3 regions of the uncultured Virgibacillus sp. genome follow, and region 1 is predicted to be linked to each of the others. Evidence: riboswitches for the same ligand, from Rfam matches in the RefSeq annotation. Region 1 holds a riboswitch; each other region holds the start of a gene.
What was found. Region 1 has a riboswitch for thiamine pyrophosphate ahead of Q1A47_RS03765 (YkoF family thiamine/hydroxymethylpyrimidine-binding protein). Riboswitches for the same ligand answer to the same signal wherever they lie in the genome.
Positions count from the first base shown of each region.

Region 1 (3,214 bases):
TATGCAAATGGGTCTCTATATAATGACACCAATGAGTGGGAAGCCATCCAAAATGGGAATGTTGAAATGATTGCCCCGGCAACAGCTAAGGTAAGTGAGCTATTTCCCAAATGGGGTATCCTTGATCTCCCCTATGCATTCCCTACACACGAGGCAGTAACGGAAGCATATGAGGGTAAAATAGGGAAAACATTGCTTGCAAACCTTCATAATACAAACGTGAAGGGCTTGACTTTTTGGTATAACGGTTATAAACAGCTTACGAATCAAGTACACGTTATCAAACTACCAGATGATGTAAACCGACTCCATTTCCGTATTATGCCTAGTCCTGTTATTAAGGAACAATTTAATCAAGTACATGCTAGCACAAGTAGCTTACCATTTAATAAAACTTATCAAAACTTGGAAGTACATTTTATTGATGGACAGGAAAATACGATTTCTAATATTTACTCTAAAAAATTCTATGAGCATCAACCGTTTGTAACTATGAGCAATCACGGTTATCTCGGATACGGTGTTTTTATTAATAAGCCTTTTTGGGAATCATTATCTGAATATAATCAATCAGCCATTCAAGCTGCCTTAAGTGAAGCAACGGATTGGGGGAAACGTCACGCGATTGAGATGAATGATCATTATACACGTGAATTAAGAAAAAAAGATGTTGTTACTATTCACTTTCTTACAACAAGAGAAAGAGAGCAATGGAAGAATGCATGGAAAGCTGTATACGATCAGATGACTACGATTATTGGCAACGAGTTAATGGACGAGGTACATCGGATACAGAATAAGTATAATTCTAGAGAATGATAACTGCTCACTATTCTCTTATACACCCAACATTTTAGCTTATTACTCTTTTGATTACATTGTTCATGTACTTCATTGCAATGTGAGGTATCAAGTCAAAAAGTCTAGCAGTTCTATAAGTTGCTTTATTTCACAGTATATCACTTATCGTATTTACAAAAAGCACTAATTGAACTATTCTATTAGTAGAATATATAAATACATAAAAACTGCATATCTATTTTAAATTGCACTAGGGGAGCTATGTACATGGCTGAGAAGAGACTACTCTGACCCTTATAACCCGATCTAGATAATACTAGCGTGGGGAAGTGCAGTCGTTCATATATCGTTTTATAGGCATAGCCTACATATATTTTTGAAGACTGCATTCCCAAAGAATGCAGTCTTTTTTATTTATGTATAACTTCACTGACATGACTATTTATTAGGAGGAAAATGATATGAACGAACAAGCATTGAACTGTATTAATAGTCGGATTGCTGGTTGCTCTTTTGCCATCTATCCAATGACAGATCAATTTGTAGATGTAATTACAACTTCACTGAAAAACGTAGATACATCTAAGGTTTGGATTAAAACAACAGATGTAGAAACCTGTGTACGTGGCAAGATCACACATGTTTTTGATGTAACCAAGGCACTTTTTTTGCATGCGGCTAGCACAGGACACCATGTCGTGTTTAGTGCCACCTACTCCATCGGCTGTCCGGGAGACTCCGATGGGGATGTATATCTATCAACGGACGACCATCGATTAAATTTAAATACAAATAACCTTCAGCAAGAAGTTGCCGGCAAATTTTCCCTTTATCCGTTGGGTGGAGGAAATTATATGAACATCATTTATAACCAAATTGAGGAAATGAAGCTCCATGGGGTTAAGGTTAGCTCTATCCACTATGCTACAAGGCTAGACGGGGATGGAAAACTTATATTCGATGGACTTGAACGTGTTTTTACAAATTTAGAAAGTAGTTATTCATCACATCTAGTTATGACAACCACCATATCTGCAAATAGCCCATCTAAAAAGGGGGAGATACTTTGAATAATTGGAAGCTAAAGGAAATAATTGTTATGTCTGTTCTTTCCGTAGTCTTCGGTATCGTTTATTTAGCATTTTTACCTATTGGAAAAATTCTCGTGTCGTTCATGGGACCCATAGGATATGACTTTATATTTGGTATTTGGTTTATTGTATCCATTATTGCGGCTTATATCATTCGTAAACCCGGAGCTGCATTTTTGTCAGAAACAATTGCTGCAACGGTAGAAATGCTCCTCGGTAATGCTATGGGACCAATCATTATTATTACGGGTATTATACAGGGTCTTGGCGCAGAAGCTGCCTTTGCGCTAACAAAATGGAAACGCTATTCACTTTGGGTATTAATGTTAGCCGGTGTTGGAGCAGCTATATTTAGTTTTGTTTGGGGATATTTTAGATCAGGCTATACTGCCTTAAGTACTCCATACATATTAGGTATGTTATGTATAAGAATGATTAGTGGGGCAATCATTTCAGGTTTGCTCGGAAAAGCAATTAGTGATTCACTCGCGAAAACAGGCGTACTATCTAGTTTTGCGCTTGGTAAACAAATCAGAAAGGAACGTTCCGCATCATGATCAACGTATCTAATCTTTCACTCTGGTTTCATGAAGATAATGATAAACCAATCATCTCTAATCTGAGCTTTCAGTTAGACAGAGGGGAAACCATGCTACTACTTGGACCAAGTGGTAGCGGAAAAAGTACGTTAACACACTGTTTAAATGGTATATACCCGCGTGAATTAGACGGTAAAATGACAGGTGATGTTACCATATTCGGTCAATCTATACACGATGCACATCCCGGTACAATTAGCAAACAAGTTGGCGTCGTATTCCAAGATCCAGAAAGCCAATTTTGTATGTTAACGGTAGAAGATGAAATTGCCTTTGGCCTAGAGAATATTTGTACACCGCCGCTTGAAATAGCTAGAAAAATAGACGAAGTATTACAAATGGTTGACTTAATAGATGACAAGCACTCTGTCATTTCATCCCTTTCTGGAGGACAAAAACAAAAATTAGCATTAGCCTGTGTGCTAGCACTAGAACCAGAGATACTTATCTTGGATGAACCGACCGCCAATTTAGATCCACAAGCGACTCAAGAATTTATCAAGACTATTCAAACCATTAAACAGAAAAAATCAATGGGAATAATCGTTATCGAACATCAATTGGAAGGCTGGGTATCTTTTATCGACCGTTCTTTCATATTATCTAAGGACGGAAAATGTATGTATGATGGCCCACTAGCACGGATCATTTCGGATAATAAAGAAAGCGTGCTAGAAGAGGGGATTTGCCTGCCAAAAATAACAAAACTTGTACTTACAGCAG
Region 1 is NZ_CANMAB010000009.1:52,305-55,518, reverse strand. Features, by position in the region: gene Q1A47_RS03770 (DctP family TRAP transporter solute-binding subunit) at 1-819, shown strand, start outside; TPP riboswitch at 1,044-1,146, shown strand; gene Q1A47_RS03765 (YkoF family thiamine/hydroxymethylpyrimidine-binding protein) at 1,263-1,871, shown strand; gene Q1A47_RS03760 (ECF transporter S component) at 1,868-2,449, shown strand; gene Q1A47_RS03755 (ABC transporter ATP-binding protein) at 2,446-3,214, shown strand, end outside.

Region 2 (3,214 bases), on a different contig from region 1:
CTATTGCTATCATCATGATAGCTAGTTGCACCAATAATATAGCGTCCGTCTCGTTTTGGTACCAAATACAGATTGTGAAAGAATAACGTCTGCTGAATAGATTGAATGCTTGGCTTTATGGCAAAGCATTCTCCTTTTGTTGGGACCATTGGATTCATTAATCCTGTCGCTTCAAACCACCTCCCACTTTTTACACCTGCCGCTACAACAACATGATCAGCTGAGATAACATCGTTATCGATTTGAATATGAAAAACATCATGGTCATGGACTATTTCTCCAACTTGACAATTCTCGATCAACTGACCTCCCATTGATAAAGATGCCTGTTTAAAAGCTTCACACACTTTCAATGGTTCTACATGTCCATCTCGCCGCATATATAATCCCCCTACTGCCTGGGATAAAGCTGATGTTCGTTTCCTAATCCCTTCCGCATCCAACCATTCTAAGCCTTCAAATGCATTTTGTTTTGCTCGCAGTCTTTGCTTCTGTTCTTCATTCGTAGCTATCTCGAGTATACCGTTGGTGGAAAGCTGAATATCAATCCCTGATAACGAAAATAGTTCTTTGCTTAGAGATGCATACATATTTCTACTTGCTTGGCAAAATTGATAATACGTACCTTCCTGATCATTTTCTGTGTGTACACCAAGCATGCCCGCAGCAGCTTGTGTAGCTTTTCTTCCACTTCTACCTTGTTCAATTACCGTCGTTACAACCCTACTTTTACTTAAATAGTAAGCAATGGATTGCCCAATAACGCCTCCACCTATAACCACTACATCAACGTGTCTCTTCATATCGATTCACCTCCTTTCGAAACGATTGCACTGCCTGCAGTGGATTATTTTGACTAAAAACACCTGACATTACAGCAATCCCACTTGCCTTCGCTTGATAAATATCCGTTACCTTTGCGCTTGTGATTCCACCGATTGCATAAACGGGAATGCTCACCTCTTTTGCAACTGCTGCTAATTTCTCTACTCCTTTTGGTTTCACCCCTTTCTTGCTCGCTGTCGAAAAGACATGACCATACAAAATATACGTAGCACCTAGCTGCTCCGCTCTCTTAGCTACTTCGTTGGAGTGCGTCGATACCCCTACTTGTAAACCGGGGGATTGTTTTCGGAGATCGTGTACCTCTTGTATTCGCTTTTCTGAAAGGTGAAGTGTCTTCACATTCGTTTCACCAGGTAGTGTTGTATGGCCATGAATAATTAGTTTTTCTTCCGGAACTCCTTGTGCAAGCACACGTTGAATGAACAAAGAATAGTCCTGCTCGGTCATTTGTTTTTCTCGTAGAATGACAGCATCAAGATAGGGAATAATACTCGCTATTGTCTGGATAAGGTATTTCTCCTCCTGTTCACCGGTAGTCACCGCAATTAGTTTCATCACTTCCTCTCCTTTTCTACAAAAAAATGCCACTTTTCCAGCAAAGGAAAAGTGGCATGAATCTATAACGATATCCTAAAAAAGGTATATGTCGCTGATACACACTACTCCTGTCACTTTCCTCCGCTGGTTCTTACTCCAGTTCAGGTTCAAAGGGTCTCCATGTCACACATAGATCTCAGCCATTACGTAAAGGCACCCCTAGTGAAGCGTAATTTAATTATTCAATATGCATTTGTCTATAAAATACATGATTTTGGACTATTCGTCTACCAAAAATGAACAATTTTCTATTTTTTTGCCATTCTCTACTAACAAAAGAGCTGACCTAATGAGCCAGCCCCTTAACATCTCTTTTATTTGGTATAGCGTTTAACTTCATCAATCTTTTGTTCTTTTGCAAGTTCACGAGTTGCGCGTGGCGCGGTCCAAAATGTGGTTAACATGAGTAACGATACAGGAACAGCCGTCACCACAATAAAGGATTGTAGCGATCCAACACTATCCTCGCCAATAGTGATGAGTACAGTTGCGACAAGTCCCATAAGAATTGCCCAGAACACACGCAGGAATTTCGATGGGTCTCCATTACCTGTAATCGCCATCGAGATGGTTAATGACATCGAATCGGTTGTCGTTAATACAAACACAATAGTTGCTACTAAAAAGAAGAAACCGATAATCGTACCAAGTGGCAATTGTTCTGCGATAGCAATCATAGCTGCTGGAGGTCCAGCACTATTTAAAGCTTCAGATACGGCACCAGGGTTATTCATTTCAGCAAAAATCCCTGTGCCACCAACAACTGTAAACCAGAACGTCGTTACCACAGGTGCAATTACCGCAACAGCAGTTACAAGCTCTCGAATTGTGCGACCACGAGAAATACGACTAACAAACATCGCCATCATTGGACCATAGCCAATGAACCAAGCAAAGAAAAAAACGGTCCATAAGCCAAGCCAAGCTCCATCTCCACGGAAGGTGTTTAAGGTTAGGAAGTCTTGGACATATAATCCAAATGATTGCAAATAGGAATCAAAAATAAATAATGCTGGACCTAGAATAATCACAGCAACCATTAAACAAACTGCGAGAATAATATTATAGCTGCTTAAAATTTGGATTCCTTTATGAATTCCTGTCGCAGCAGAAATCCCAGCTGCTAGAACAATAACGATAACAATAAGACATTGTACAAATAAATTATTTGGTACACCGAACAATGCACTTAATCCATAACCTGCTTGTAATCCAAGGAATCCAATTGGACCAATCGTACCAGCTGCCACTGACACAATCGAAAAGGCATCAACAAACGTACCAAGTGCACTTTTTTTCATAATCTTATCGCCAAAGATCGGATAAAGCATCGATCTTGGCTTTAATGGTGCATTTCGATGATAATGGGAATACATGAATACAATCGTACCTAATGTTCCTAAAATTGCCCATGAGACAAAACCCCAATCGACAAAACTTGCTGCAAGTGCAGGTACTACTGCTTCTGTAGTCCCAGCCTCAATTCCTGAGAAATGTGGTGGGATGGTTAAAAAATGGCTCAACGGTTCTGCCGCTGCCCAAAAAACACCACCTGCCGCTAGCAGCGTACACATAATAATCGAAATCCACTTGAACGTTCCAATCTCAGGCTTTTCTAATTTTCCTAAACGAATTTTCCCAAACTTTGAATACCCAAGTATTAATGCAATGACTAGAGTTCCTACCATTAGAACTTGATATATCGAGCCGAAATAGGTTACCGACCAATTAAACATCGTATTAACTACATAGGTGACCATTTCCTGGTTTA
Region 2 is NZ_CANMAB010000006.1:9,899-13,112, forward strand. Features, by position in the region: gene thiO (glycine oxidase ThiO) at 1-803, opposite strand, end outside; gene Q1A47_RS02560 (thiamine phosphate synthase) at 787-1,401, opposite strand; TPP riboswitch at 1,503-1,614, opposite strand; gene Q1A47_RS02565 (BCCT family transporter) at 1,758-3,214, opposite strand, start outside.
Region 2: it holds a riboswitch for thiamine pyrophosphate, as region 1 does, so the genes downstream of both, Q1A47_RS02560 (thiamine phosphate synthase) here and Q1A47_RS03765 (YkoF family thiamine/hydroxymethylpyrimidine-binding protein) in region 1, are expected to answer to the same signal.

Region 3 (3,214 bases), on a different contig from region 1:
AATCAGGTGCCTTCGGTTCTGCACTTGTGCCAAGCGGTGCATCTACCGGTGAATACGAGGCTGTGGAATTACGTGATGGTGATAAAGATCGTTATCTTGGAAAAGGTGTTCTAAAAGCAGTTCAAAACGTAAATGAAATAATTGCACCTGAATTACTTGGGATTGATGTTACTCGTCAGAATATCATCGATGCGTTAATGATCGAATTAGATGGAACTGAAAATAAAGGCAAACTTGGTGCTAACGCAATTCTTGGTGTATCCATGGCTGTAGCACATGCTGCTGCTAGTTATCTTGAAGTACCGTTATATAACTACCTCGGTGGATTTAATGCAAAAACCCTACCAACACCAATGATGAATATTCTTAATGGTGGTGAGCATGCCGATAATAACGTAGATATTCAAGAGTTTATGGTTATGCCAGTTGGAGCAGAAACGTTCCAAGAAGCACTACGTACGGGTGCTGAAATTTTCCATTCATTGAAAAATGTATTAAAATCAAAGGGGTATAACACAGCTGTTGGTGACGAAGGCGGATTTGCACCAAACCTTGCTTCTAATGAAGAAGCTTTACAAACAATTGTGGAAGCAATTGAAGCTGCTGGTTACAAGCCAGGAGAAGAAGTGAAGCTTGCAATGGATGTTGCTGCTTCAGAAATATATGAAGATGGTAAATATAATCTAAAAGGTGAAGGTGTTGTTCGTACTTCTGAAGAGATGGTTGATTGGTATGAAGACATGATCAACAAATACCCAATTATCTCCATTGAAGATGGACTAGATGAAAATGATTGGGATGGATTTAAAGTATTAACAGATCGTCTTGGTGGACGAGTACAGCTTGTCGGAGATGATTTATTTGTAACAAATACTAATAAGCTTTCCAAAGGTATTGAACAAGGTATTGGAAACTCTATCTTAGTAAAAGTTAATCAAATCGGTACATTAACAGAGACGTTCGAAGCAATCGAAATGGCAAAACGCGCTGGCTATACAGCGGTTATCTCACACCGTTCAGGAGAAACAGAAGATGCAACGATCGCTGACATTGCTGTAGCGACTAATGCAGGTCAGATCAAAACAGGTGCACCTTCTCGAACAGATCGTGTAGCTAAATACAATCAACTGCTTCGCATTGAAGATGAGCTAGCAGGCATGGGTGAATATGCTGGTAAGACAGCGTTCTATAACCTAAATAAATAGGGAAGAAAACCTCTTAAGGTATGGTGGTTATACTTTAAGAGGTTTTTTATAGGTTTATCCCACACATATAACTGGCAGTAATAATCCACTTTAAGCAATAAAGTAAAACCACTATGGGGAAGTGGAGGATCGATTGCCGGTAAATGTCCGGTCGGTTCAAAGGATTTTAGGTCTGTGGTGCTAACAATCAATGTGGGATAAATAAAACCCCCACTGATTAAAGTGTCACTTTATGCAGAAGTTGCTTCTATGTTCATAGAAGTTTCTATATTTTTTGAGTTTCTTAAACTTGATTAAATGGACGAATTATGTCATAGTTACTATGGAATTAATAATAGAATACTAAAGTTGTAGGGGGACCAGTGTTGCTGGTTGAGATTGTATCCGTAAGGTACTGACTCTTAGAACCTGATCTGGTTTAAACCAGCGTAGGGAACATGTTTGATACATCAAATATTAAGTTGTATATGCCCTAATGGTGATTAACCATCTAGGGCATTTTTTATAGTCTAAGAAATTATAAAATTTGCGTGTTGAGCTGCGTCCAGCTCCAGCGCCCAGAAACTAGGCTACTTCATCATGAATCGCCCTAATCTAAATCATCATCGGCTCGCAAGCTCACCGTGAGTCCTTTATCTCCGTTGAATCGTCGCTGCGTTGCTAATCGGGTGTTTGCGCTTTTATTCTTAGCGAAGGAATTACAGTCAAACAAGATGATACATACGCTGTTCCTTACAATGAGAAAGGTATTCAAGAGGAGGAAAACATTGAAGAAGCTTTTACTGCTTAGTTTAGGGATTACACTGCTTATATTAACGGCATGTGGTACAGAAGAGAAAGAACAAAGTCAGCAGAACAATGACTCAACAGAAAAGAAAAAGATCTCTGTTGTACTTGATTGGACACCAAATACGAATCATACAGGATTATATGTTGCAAAAGAGAAGGGATATTTTGAAGAGCAAGGCCTTGATGTGGACATAATTATGCCTGGTGAAGCGGGAGCAGATCAGTTAATTGCATCTGGTAAAGCAGATTTTGGTGTGAGTTATCAGGAGGGGATTACTGAAGCTCGTGTACAAGATATACCGATTGTTTCCATTGCTGCTGTTATACAGCATAATACCTCAGGTTTTGCCTCACCCAAGAATAAACAGATTACTACACCTAAAGATTTTGAAGATAAAACATATGGTGGCTGGGGAGCTCCAGTAGAAAAAGCGGTTCTAACCTCACTCATGCAGCAGGAAAATGCTAATGTAGAATCAGTTGATATTATCAACATGGGCGATACGGACTTTTTTACTGCGGTGAAAAGAGATATTGATTTTGCGTGGATTTATTATGGTTGGACTGGTGTAGAGGCAGAGCTCCGTGATGAAGAAATTAATATGGTGTATTTAACCGATTATTCGTCAAATTTAGATTATTACACGCCGGTTTTAGCTACCAATGAAAAAATGATCAAAGATGATCCAGAAACAGTTAAGCAATTCTTAGCTGCAGTATCTAAAGGTTATAATCTAGCAATTGAGCAACCAGAGGAAGCCGCTGATATCTTAATTAACGCTGTTCCTGATTTGGATGCAGAATTAGTAAAAGCAAGTCAAGCTTGGTTAGCGTCAAAGTATCAAGATGATGCGGACCAGTGGGGGGAACAAAAGCAAGAGGTATGGGAGAATTACGCCAATTGGATGTATGAGAATGAGCTGTTAGATAAACCGTTAGATAGTGAAAAAGCATTTACAAATGAGTTTTTACCAGAAACAAAGGAGGAATAAATGATGGCAGATGCACTAGTTAGTATTCAAATTATCCCGAAAACGAAAAATGGTGAAGATGTTATTCCGTATGTGGATGAAGCGATTAAGATTATCGATCATTCCGGAGTTAAGTATCAGGTAAGTCCACTAGAAACTACAATGCAAGGTGATCTTGCAGAACTATTTGGAATTATTGAGAAGATGAATAAAAGGATGACTGAAATTGGTTGTGAAAATGTTATTTCA
Region 3 is NZ_CANMAB010000010.1:12,924-16,137, reverse strand. Features, by position in the region: gene eno (phosphopyruvate hydratase) at 1-1,205, shown strand, start outside; TPP riboswitch at 1,548-1,657, shown strand; gene Q1A47_RS03890 (ABC transporter substrate-binding protein) at 1,973-2,986, shown strand; gene Q1A47_RS03885 (MTH1187 family thiamine-binding protein) at 2,990-3,214, shown strand, end outside.
Region 3: it holds a riboswitch for thiamine pyrophosphate, as region 1 does, so the genes downstream of both, Q1A47_RS03890 (ABC transporter substrate-binding protein) here and Q1A47_RS03765 (YkoF family thiamine/hydroxymethylpyrimidine-binding protein) in region 1, are expected to answer to the same signal.